DNA from 2 places in the Streptomyces sp. NPDC096079 genome. Region 1 is predicted to be linked to the other one. Evidence: riboswitches for the same ligand, from Rfam matches in the RefSeq annotation. Region 1 holds a riboswitch; the other holds the start of a gene.
What was found. Region 1 has a riboswitch for ZMP and ZTP ahead of ABTY59_RS14500 (bifunctional 5,10-methylenetetrahydrofolate dehydrogenase/5,10-methenyltetrahydrofolate cyclohydrolase). Riboswitches for the same ligand answer to the same signal wherever they lie in the genome.
Positions count from the first base shown of each region.

Region 1 (5,637 bases):
TCCTCCTGGAAGATCCGCATGCGGTTGTCGCCCTCGAAGATGGTGGGCTGTACGTAGTAGCCGCCGGCCAGCTCGCCGCCGTGCTCCACGATCTGGCCGCCCGTCAGGATCTTCGCCCCTTCCTTCTGGCCGATCTCCAGGTACGAGACGATCTTGCGGAGCTGGTCGGCGGAGGCCTGTGCGCCGATCATGGTGTCCGTGTCCAGGGGGTGGCCCGGGACGATCTTCTCCGTGCGGGCGACCGCCGCCTCCAGGAAGTCGGCGTAGTGGCCGCGCTGGACCAGGGCCCGCGACGGGCAGGTGCAGACCTCGCCCTGGTTGAGGGCGAACATCGTGAAGCCTTCGAGCGCCTTGTCGCGGAAGTCGTCGTCCGCCGCCCACACGTCGTCGAAGAAGATGTTGGGGGACTTGCCCCCGAGTTCCAGGGTGACCGGCTTCAGGTTCTCGGAGGCGTACCCCATGATGAGGCGGCCCGTCGTCGTCTCGCCGGTGAACGCGATCTTCGCGACGCGCGGGCTGGACGCCAGCGGCTTGCCGGCCTCCTCACCGAAGCCGTTGACGACGTTCAGGACGCCCGGCGGCAGCAGGTCCGCGACCAGGCTCAGCCAGAAGTGCACGGAGGCCGGGGTCTGTTCGGCCGGCTTGAGCACCACCGCGTTGCCCGCGGCCAGCGCCGGGGCGAGCTTCCACACCGCCATCAGGATCGGGAAGTTCCACGGGATGATCTGCGCGACCACGCCCAGCGGCTCGTGGAAGTGGTACGCGACGGTGTCGTCGTCGATCTCGCTCAGCGCGCCCTCCTGGGCCCGCAGCGCCCCCGCGAAGTAGCGGAAGTGGTCGATCGCCAGCGGGATGTCGGCGGCCAGCGTCTCCCTGACCGGCTTGCCGTTGTCCCAGGTCTCGGCGACCGCGAGCGCCTCCAGGTTGCGCTCCATGCGGTCCGCGATGCGCAGCAGCACGCCCGCCCGCTCCGCCGGTGCCGTCCGCCCCCACGCCGGGGCCGCCGCGTGCGCCGCGTCCAGGGCGCGCTCCACGTCCTCGGCGGTGCCCCGCGCGACCTCCGTGAAGGGGCGGCCGTCGACCGGACTGGGGTTCTCGAAGTAGCGGCCGGCCGCCGGGGCGACGTACTCGCCGCCGATCCAGTGGTCGTAGCGGGCCTGGTACGACATGAGCGCGCCCTCGGTACCGGGTGCGGCGTAACGGGTCATCGGCGTGGCCTCCCTGGAGCGCGCCGGCCGTCCCTGGCCGGCGCTCACGCCCGAGTGTGGCGAGCCGTACGTTGCAAGTCCGTTGCACCGGAGGACAGTTCCGCCTCCAGGGTGTCCAGCCTCGCCCGTACCGGAGGAAGCCGGGCCGCCGGCACCGCCGCGCACAGCGCCCGCCACACCACCACGTCGTCCTCGCCCCACGCGCTGTACGCCCAGTCCGCGAGCAGCCCCGGGTCGGCACGGTCCACGAGCGCCGCCCGGAGCCGGTCCGCGAGCCGCTCCCGCAGCCGTACGACCCCGGGCGCCGCCGACGCCGGCAGCAGCGGGCCCGTGTATTCCCCGGCCGCAGCCGCGACGGCCCCCGAGGCGAGCCGCCGCTCGACCGTCGCGAAGTCCGCGTCCACCAACCCGGCGAGCCGGTACGGCCGCGACCGCAGCACGTCCGGCCCCAGCAGCGCCCGAAGCCGCGACAGCTCCGCGCGCAGCGTCACCGGGGTCACGGACTCGTCCTCGTACAGAAGGGTGAGGAGCTCGTCGCCTCCCACCCCGTCCGGGCGGTGCGCGAGGACCACCAGGATCTCGCTGTGACGGCGGCTCAGCCGCAGCCTCCGCCCGCCCACCGACAGCACCGCCTCGTCCCGGCCCAGCGCCGACAGCCTCAGACGCCCCGGTTCCGGGGCGGGACCGAGCAGGGCCAGCTGCGACTCGGCCGCCCGCGCCACCGCCTGCACGAAGCCGAGGCTGTGCGGGTGCGCGAGCCGCTCCCCGCCCGTGATGTCCACGGCGCCGAGCAGCCGCCCGCTGCGCGGATCGTGCACCGGAGCCGCGGCGCACGTCCACGCCCGCACCGAACGCCGGAAGTGCTCCGCCGAGACCACCTGCACCGGACGGTCGACCGCCAGGGCGGTGCCCGGCGCGTTCGTACCCGCCGCCGCTTCCGACCAGCGGGCCCCGGCCACGAAGTTCATCGCCCGCGCCTTGCGCAGGGTGCCCGGGTGGCCCTCGACCCAGAGCATCCGCCCGGCGGCGTCGCACACCGCGAGGAGGTGCTCCCCGTCCGTGGCGTACGCGCCCATCAGCTCCCGGATCACCGGCATCGCCGGGGCGAGGGCATGAGCCTCCCGGTACGAGGCGAGCTCGCCCCCGTCCAGTTCCACCCGCGCCGCCCCGTCGGGGCTCACGCGCGCGCGTACCGACCTGCGCCAGGACGCGGCCACCAGCGGCCGGGCCGCCGTGCCCGGATCGACGTCCCAACCCGGATCCCAGGCGCGTGCCCGCCCCGTTCCCGGCTCCCCGGCCATCACCCACGCATCGCTCAACTCGGCCTCCTCGTCGAGGTCGTCCCGGCCCGTCGCGCCCATGGTGGTGCGCCCGGCCGCGGCCGACAAGCTCCCGCGCGCCCCGGCATATGCACCCTGTCCGGGACCGCACCCCGACCCCTCACGTACAGTGGGGCCCGGGCCGTGACTGGCGCTTGAGGTGGATCACCACCGGGGAGCGGCCCGGCGGAGCGCGCCCGACGGCGCGACCGTGACGCTGCCGTGCGCCTGGGCGAGAAACCAGTCAGAGACGACGCCCAGGAGTTGCCATGTCCACCAGCACCGCCACCCTCATGGACGGCACCGCCCTCGCCCGCCGCACGGTCGAGGAGACCGCCGCCCGCGCCGCCGAGGTCACCCGCCGCACCGGCGTCACGCCGTGCCTCGCGACCGTCCTGGTCGGCGCGGACCCGGCTTCCGTCACGTACGTGAAGATGAAGCAGAACCGCTGCGCGAAGGCCGGAATCCGCTCCCGGCACGTCGAGCTGCCCGCCGAGACGACGACCGAGGAACTCGTCGCCGCCATCACCGCCCTGTCCGAGGACCCCGAGGTCCACGGCATCCTCCTCCAGCACCCGGTCGGCCCGCACATCGACGAGCGCGCCGCCTTCGAGGCCATCGCCCCCGAGAAGGACGTCGACGGCGTCACCATGGCCTCCTTCGCCGCCATGGGCTTCGGACTGCCCGGCTTCGTCTCCTGCACGCCCGGCGGCATCATGCGCCTCCTCGACGCGTACGACGTCGAACTCAGCGGCAAGCGCGCCGTCGTCGTCGGCCGCAGCGCCATCCTGGGCAAGCCCGCCGGACTGCTGCTCCTCGGCCGCGACGCCACCGTCACCTACTGCCACTCCCGCACCAAGGACCTCTCCTCGGTCGTCCGCGAGGCCGACGTCCTCGTCGCCGCCGTCGGCAAGCCGAACTTCATCAAGGGCGAGGACATCAAGCCGGGCGCCGTCGTCATCGACGCCGGCTACAACCCGGGCAACGTCGGCGACGTCGACTTCGCCTCGGCCGCCGAGCGCGCCTCCCTCATCACCCCGGTCCCCGGCGGCGTCGGCCCGATGACCATCGCCGTGCTCCTGGCCCAGACGGTCGAGGGCGCGGAGCGCCAGCTCGGCCTGTAGGCGGCTGTGACCGGGCGGGGCGGCGGCGACGCGGAGGGGACCGTTACGGGGTGGCGACCGTGGACGGGGAGGGCCGTGACGGGGGAGTGGCTGTGACCGGCGGCGCCGTGACGGGCCGGCTGCTGTGAGGGGCGGCGACCCTGATGGGGGGAGCGGCCGTGACGGGCGGCGCCGTGACGGGCCGGCGGCTGTGAGGGGCGGCGACCGTGATGGGGGAGCGGCCGTGACGGGACGGCGTCCGTGACGGGCGAGCCGTCGCGGCGGGGGCGCGTGCGGTCCGCGATGGTCACGATTCCGTACCTGCCGCGCCCGGCGGCCGGTGAAGGCTGGCCCCGCCGCCGTCGAACGGCGAACCTGGTCCCTGTGCCCCACCCGTCCACCGACACCCCGCCACCCGAGCCCGGCCGTCCGGGCGCGTCCGACACGCCCGGCGCACCCGACGCGACTGGGCGGCCCGGTCCCGCCGCGCCCGGTCCGGACGGGACCCGCGCCGACGAGCCCCTCGTCGCCGGTGCCGAATCGGCCTGGTCCGCCGCCCGCTTCGTGCGGCTCGGCGCGGCACGGCCCGGACCGGCGGCGCGGCGCGCACGCTGGTTCGGCGTGCCGCTGGTGCCGCTGCTCACGGCCGCGCTGGTGGCGGGCGCCTTCCTGAGCGTCCGGGGCGGCCCGGACGGCGTCGGACTCGCCGACGGGCACCCGGGCGGGGACCCGATCGGCGCGCCGTCCGCCGTCGACGAACGCGGTGCGGCCCCGGCCGAGCCCACCCGGACAGCAGACGGGGCAACGGCCGACACGCCCGGCGCGGCGACGCCCACACACACCGCGGGCACGGACGGCCCGCCGACGCGCCCTGCGCCGGAGGACCGTGCGCGGACGCCGCGGGCCGGCACGTCACCCACGCCCCTCCGGTCCGGGAAGACCGCCCCCGGGCCGGTCGCCACGCCGTCGACAGGCGCCACGCCCACCGGACGCCCGAGCGGCGACCGGCGCCCCGGGCACGCCGTCTCCTTCGAGGCGCTCCGCGTCGGCGAGTGCTTCGACATCGACCGCGACGCGCCGGGCACCGCCCTCCGGCGGCGCTGCGACACGCCGCACCACGCCGAACTGATCGCCCGTCCCCGCCTGGTCGGCACCTTCGCCACCGACCAGGCGGTACGGGAGGCGGCCACGCTGCTCTGCCGCGAGCCGCTCCGCCGGAAGGCCGCCCGGCAACCGCTCGGCACGCGCTGGAAGACCTTCGTCCAGTACCCGTACCGGACGAGTCACCTCCTCGGCGCGGACACCGTCGCCTGCAGCCTGGCGGCCACGTCCGGCCGGCTCACCGGCCGACTCCAGTAGCGTTCGGCCGGCTCCAGGGGCACCCGGCGGCTCCGCTGCCCAACGGCCTGACGGCAGCCTCCGGCACGCTCACTCACCCGCTCCCGCCGCTCCCGCCGCGAACGCCGTCGCCAGGGCCGCCGCCGGGTCGCGTTCCGCCGGGCCGGCCGGCGACCAGCGCGCCCCCGCCTTGAGGTACGGCCACCAGCGACCGTCCTCACCGAGCCGCAGCTGCGCCTCCGCACCCACGACCGTCCACCGCGCGCCGCCGGCACGTCGCAACACCGGCCGCTCGTCCTCCGCCCAGGCCTCGGCGAGCCGCATCCCGGCCCGGTCGAGCGCCCCCGCGTCCGGCGTCCACTCCTCGTCCAGTACGGCGAGGGCCGCGGCGCCCCCGAACCGCCACGCGCGCGTGGCCAGCTCCAGCTCCGCCCGCGACCTGCCCGAACCGGACGCGAGCCGCGCGGCGATCCAGGGCACGGGAGCGCCCGCGGCGAGCCTGACCGCGTCCTGGGCGACCGTGAGACCACCCCCGGCCGGCCCTGCCTGCTCGCCGAGCAGCCGGTGCGCCCGTGCCGCCGCGTCCGCCGCGAGGAACTCGAGGGCCGCCGGGTCGACGCCCGGCTCCGGAGGGGTGTCGGTGTCCAGGGACGGCGTCCGGCCCGGGGC
Region 1 covers NZ_JBEOST010000006.1:53,262-58,898, forward strand. Annotated here, with positions in the region: gene exaC (acetaldehyde dehydrogenase ExaC) at 1-1,208, opposite strand, end outside; gene ABTY59_RS14495 (GAF domain-containing protein) at 1,253-2,527, opposite strand; ZMP/ZTP riboswitch at 2,662-2,768, shown strand; gene ABTY59_RS14500 (bifunctional 5,10-methylenetetrahydrofolate dehydrogenase/5,10-methenyltetrahydrofolate cyclohydrolase) at 2,797-3,651, shown strand; gene ABTY59_RS14505 (hypothetical protein) at 4,015-4,989, shown strand; gene ABTY59_RS14510 (SWIM zinc finger family protein) at 5,059-5,637, opposite strand, start outside.

Region 2 (5,637 bases), on a different contig from region 1:
TTCGGCCGGCACGTCCTGGACACCCTCGACAACGGCGGCGGCACCGGCACCACCTGCTGGATCGAACCCGCCTGGAAGATGCTGCTCTCCAACAAGGCGCTCCTCGCCGTCCTGTGGGAGCTGAACCCGGGCCACCCCCACCTGCTCCCCGCCTACCTCGACGGGCCGCGCGAACTCGCCTCGACCACCGGCTGGGTCGCAAAACCGCTGCTCGGCCGCGAGGGCGCCGGGGTCACCCTGCACGAGGCCGGTACGGAGCCCTTCGTACGGGACGGGGAGGCCTGCTGCTACCAGGAGCTGGCCCCGCTGCCCGACTTCGACGGCAATCGGGTGGTGCTCGGCGCGTGGGTCGTCGAGGACGAGGCGGCGGGGCTCGGCATCCGGGAGTCGGCGGGGCTCGTCACCGACGAGTACGCCCGCTTCCTCCCGCACGTCATCCTGTGACGGACTACTCCGGCACGTAGTCCCGCAGCGGAGCCGGCGTCAGGCCCGCCGCCTCGGCCGCGTCCAGGGCCCGCTTCAGGTCCTGCGTCACCGTCTCGTTGAAGTGCAGCAGGATGATGTCGCCGGCCTTGAGCGCCGGGGTCGGCGGGGTCCACTGGCCCCAGGTCGTGAGGTCGTACGTCCAGGTCACCAGCGCCTTCGCCCCGCAGGCGCGGGCGGTGGTCCGGGTGGTCGCGTCGTACGAGCCGTACGGCGGGCGCAGCAGCCGGGGCCCGTCGCCGAACTGTGCGAGGTGCAGGTCGCGGGCCCCGCACACCTGCGCCCGTTGGCCGGCGGCGTCGAGGGTGGTCAGGTCGGGGTGGTCGACGGTGTGGTTCTCGATGCGGGAGCGGCCCTGGTCGAGCAGGGTGTGGAAGTAGCCGGAGTCGTACGAGTAGGCGCCGGGGAGCAGGAACAGCGAGGCGGGCACCCGGCGGTCGAGCAGCAGCCGCGCCGTGGCCGGGTCGTGGTACCAGCCGTCGTCGATGGTGACGAAGACGACCGGGTCGGTGGTCTCGACGCGGGAGACCACCGGGACGGGCTCGGGCCAGGCCGCCGGGGCGGCGTGCGCGGGTCCGGCGACCGCGCCGAGCAGCGCGAGCGGGACGAGGGCGGCGAGCGCGGCACGCAGGGCGTGACGCAGACGGAGTCTCGGCATGGCGGCATCATTGGCCTAGACCAAGAGCCGTGTCAATGAGCCGAGTTGCCCCCGCTCCTCCCGCTCACCGCCCGCCCGAACCGGATCCCGTCACTCCGACAGGACACCCCTCAACTGCTCCAGACCCCAGTCCAGGTCCTCCTTCGAGATGACCAGCGGCGGAGCGATCCGGATCGTCGAACCGTGCGTGTCCTTCACCAGGACACCCCGCTCCATCAGACGCTCCGAGATCTGCCGCCCCGACCCCTTCGCGGGCGCGATGTCGACGCCCGCCCACAGGCCGCGCCCGCGCACCGCCTCCACCGCGCCGCCGCCCACCAGGAGCCCCAGCTCCGCGTGCAGGTGCTCGCCCAGCTCCGCCGCCCGCTCCTGGAACTCGCCCGTCCGCAGCATCGCGATCACCTCCAGGGCCACCGCGCAGGCCAGCGGGTTCCCGCCGAACGTCGACCCGTGCTCACCCGGCCGGAACACCCCGAGCACCGCGCGGTCGGCCACCACCGCCGACACCGGCACCACCCCGCCGCCCAGCGCCTTCCCCAGGATGTACACGTCCGGCACCACACCCTCGTGCTCGCACGCGAACGTCCGCCCCGTCCGGCCCAGACCCGACTGGATCTCGTCCGCCATGAACAGCACGTTCCGCCGGCGGGTCAGCTCCCGCACCCCCGCCAGATAGCCGGCCGGCGGGACCAGGACCCCCGCCTCGCCCTGGATCGGCTCCAGCAGCACCGCCACCGTGTTCTCGGTGACCGCCGCCTCCAGCGCCGTCAGGTCCCCGTACGGCACGATCTCGAACCCCGGCGTGTACGGCCCGAAGTGGTCCCGCGCCTCGTGGTCCGTCGAGAAGCTCACGATCGTCGTCGTCCGGCCGTGGAAGTTGTTCGCCGCGACCACGATCTTCGCGTGCCCGTCCGGCACGCCCTTCACCTCGTACCCCCACTTCCGGGCGGTCTTCACGGCCGTCTCGACCGCCTCCGCCCCCGTGTTCATCGGCAGCACCGCCTCCTTCCCGCACAGCTCCGCGAGCCGCGTACAGAACTCGGCGAACCGGTCGTGGTGGAAGGCGCGCGAGGTCAGCGTCACCCGCTCCAGCTGCGCCTTCGCCGCGTCGATCAGACGCCGGTTGCCGTGCCCGAAGTTGAGCGCCGAGTACCCGGCGAGCATGTCGAGGTAGCGGCGACCCTCGACATCGGTCATCCACGCGCCGTCCGCCGAGGCGACGACGACCGGAAGGGGGTGGTAGTTGTGCGCGCTGTGCGCGTCCGCGGAAGCGATGGCGTCTTCTGTCCTCGACACGGGATCTCCGTTCGTCCTGCGGCCCGGGGGGTGGCTGTGGCCCCTTTCTTATCGTCGCTCGGATGCCGGACAGGGAAACCTCGGCGACGGCGCGCCCGCTACGCTGGAAACACGCGCGGCGACTGGCGTACGGGGAAACGACCCCGGGGGAGCCGCGCGCGCTCCACCACACGAGGTGCCGCTCGCCTGGGCATCACGGGCCCCCGGTCCCGTGCGCACCTCAGCCCCGGGACCGTTCCGCCGAACGCCCGGAGGACATCACCATGACCCCGCAGCAGCACCCCGCGCTCGCCGCCGCCGACCCCGAGCTCGCCGCCCTCGTCGGCGCCGAGGAGCGGCTCCAGGCCGAGACCCTGCGCCTCATCCCCAGCGAGAACTACGTCTCCGCCGCCGTGCTCGAAGCCTCCGGCACCGTCCTCCAGAACAAGTACAGCGAGGGCTACCCCGGCCGCCGCTACTACGAGGGCCAGCAGAACATCGACCAGGTCGAGACCCTCGCCGTCGAGCGCGCCAAGGCCCTCTTCGGCGTCGACCACGCCAACGTCCAGCCCTACTCCGGCTCCCCGGCCAACCTCGCCGTCTACCTCGCCTTCGCCCAGCCCGGCGACACCGTCATGGGCATGGCGCTGCCGATGGGCGGCCACCTCACCCACGGCTGGGGCGTCTCCGCCACCGGCAGCTGGTTCCGCGGCGTCCAGTACGGCGTCCGCCAGGCTCCGATCTCCGAAGGCGGGGGTCTGATCGACTTCGACCAGGTGCGTGAGCTCGCCCTCAAGGAGCGCCCGAAGATCATCTTCTGCGGCGGCACCGCGCTGCCCCGCACCATCGACTTCGCCGCCTTCGGCGAGATCGCCCGCGAGTCCGGCGCCGTCCTCGTCGCCGACGTCGCCCACATCGCCGGCCTCATCGCCGGCGGTGCCCACCCGTCCCCGGTCGGGCACGTGGACGTGATCTCCACGACCACCCACAAGACCCTCCGCGGCCCCCGCGGCGCCATGCTCATGTCCCGCGAGGAGCACGCCAAGGCCCTCGACAAGGCCGTCTTCCCCGGCCTCCAGGGCGGCCCGCACAACCAGACCACCGCCGCCATCGCCGTCGCCCTCCGCGAGGCCTCCCAGCCCTCCTTCCGCGACTACGCCCACGCCGTCGTCGCCAACGCCAAGGCCCTCGCCGAGGCGCTCCTCGCCCGCGGCTTCGACCTCGTCTCCGGCGGCACCGACAACCATCTGATCCTCATCGACCTCACCCCCAAGCAGGTCCCGGGCAAGATCGCCGCGAAGGCCCTCGACCGGGCCGGGATCGTCGTCAACTACAACACCGTCCCCTACGACCCCCGGAAGCCCTTCGACCCCTCCGGCATCCGCATCGGCACCCCCTCCCTGACCTCCCGCGGCCTCACCGCGGACCACATGGACCAGGTCGCCGAGTGGATCGACCGCGCCGTCACCGCCGCCGGCGCGGGCGACGAGGACACCCTCCGCACGGTCCGCGCCGAGGTCGCCGAACTGATGGCGGCCTTCCCGGCCCCGGGCCTCCCGATCTGACGAACCCCACACCCCGGCCCGGCGGCCGCCGTCCCCGTGGCGCCGCCCCGGCACCCACGGTCGCCGGGCCCGCCGGCCGCACCCGGCCCGGCGGCCGCACCCGGCCCGGCGGCCGCACCCGGCCCGGCGGTCGCTCAGCCCGGCCCGCCCGTCGTCCCCGCCACGCGCACGGCCTCCGTCCGGTCCGGTATGCCCTCCAGGCGGAGGGTCAGGGCCCCCGCGCTCCTGGTCCACAGGAGCGTGGGGCCCGCCGGGCGCACCGCGTGCGTCCACACCGCGCCGTCCCGCGTCTCCAGCGGGAACGTCAGCCGGTGCGGGCGGGCGAACCAGTACCCCGGCGTCCCGTCCGGCAGCGCCACCCCCTCCGGCTGCACCGGCACCTGCTTGACGAAGCCCAGATCGAGCCGCGCCGGGAACTCGTCGAGTCGCACCGTCCGCTCCCCGTCGCGCCAGCACAGGCTGATCACCGCCCGGCCCCGCTCCGCCGCCCCCGTCACCGCGACCGCGTCGGGCACCCCGAGCGCGGCGGGTATCCATGGCACGAAGCCCGCGCGCCGCCCGGCCTCCGCCACGCCCACCGGGTCCGGGCACCCCGGCACCGCACCGCCCGGCCGCACCCGGCCGCCCTCGGGGTCGTACCGCACGGAGACCCCGCCGAAGCCGAACCACTCCGCCACCGCCGCCCGCACCGGAGGCGTGAGCACCAGCACGATCAGCACCCCGGTCAGTGCCGCCACCAGCGCCCGCCACCGCTCCCGCAGCCACCACCGGACCCGGCGCGGCGCGGGCTCGGCCACCGGCGTCGGCACCCGCTCGGCGAGGAGCTGGGCGAGCACCCGCTCGGCCATCGTCTCGCCGTCCACGTCCGGCACCCGCAGCCGCCGCCCCAGCTCGCGCAGCTCCTCCGGCAGCCGCCGCTCCTCATTCACGCCCCTCACCTCCCTCCGGCTCCTCCGCCCCCAGCACCAAGCCCAGCTTCCTCAGCGCCCGGCTCAGCCGGGACTTCACCGTCCCCTTCGGCCAGCCCAGCGCCTGGGCCGTCTCCGACTCGTCCAGCTCCAGGAGGTACCGGTGGATCACCACCTGCCGATGGTCCTCGGCGAGCCCGTCCAGGGCCTCCCACAAGCGCCGGCTCCGCTCCCGCTCCTCGGCCGCCACCGCCGGGTCCGCCGACTCCGGTATCCGCGGCTCGCCCCCGAGCAGATCCGCCTCCCGGCCGGCCACGGCACGCTGCCGACCCGCCGACCGCACTGTGTTCCTGGTCTCATTGGCGACGATCCGCAGCAGCCACGGCCGGAACGCCGCGCCCTCCTGGAAACGCCCCAACGACCGGTACGCCTTGAAGAAGGCCTGCTGCACCACGTCCTCGGCCTCCGCGCCCGCGCCGCACGCCACCGCCGCTCTCAGCGCCACCGCCGTGTGCGCGCGGACCAACTCCGCGTACGCCTCCGGCTCTCCGGCGCGCACACGGGCGATCACCGCGGCCTCGTCCTCGACCAGGCCCCCCTCCCGCGTCCTCACACTCTTGATACACCGGCAGTCGGGGATCGGTTCCCACACCTGAGAGAATGATGTGCATGGCCTCTGACAGTCCCCGTGTGCTCTCCGGAATCCAGCCCACCGCAGGCTCGTTCCACCTCGGCAACTACCTCGGCG
Region 2 covers NZ_JBEOST010000001.1:408,473-414,109, reverse strand. Annotated here, with positions in the region: gene ABTY59_RS01955 (glutathionylspermidine synthase family protein) at 1-444, shown strand, start outside; gene ABTY59_RS01950 (polysaccharide deacetylase family protein) at 449-1,141, opposite strand; gene rocD (ornithine--oxo-acid transaminase) at 1,232-2,437, opposite strand; ZMP/ZTP riboswitch at 2,546-2,636, shown strand; gene glyA (serine hydroxymethyltransferase) at 2,701-3,981, shown strand; gene ABTY59_RS01935 (hypothetical protein) at 4,116-4,910, opposite strand; gene ABTY59_RS01930 (RNA polymerase sigma factor) at 4,903-5,502, opposite strand; gene trpS (tryptophan--tRNA ligase) at 5,559-5,637, shown strand, end outside.
Region 2: another riboswitch for ZMP and ZTP. It lies ahead of glyA (serine hydroxymethyltransferase); the one in region 1 lies ahead of ABTY59_RS14500 (bifunctional 5,10-methylenetetrahydrofolate dehydrogenase/5,10-methenyltetrahydrofolate cyclohydrolase).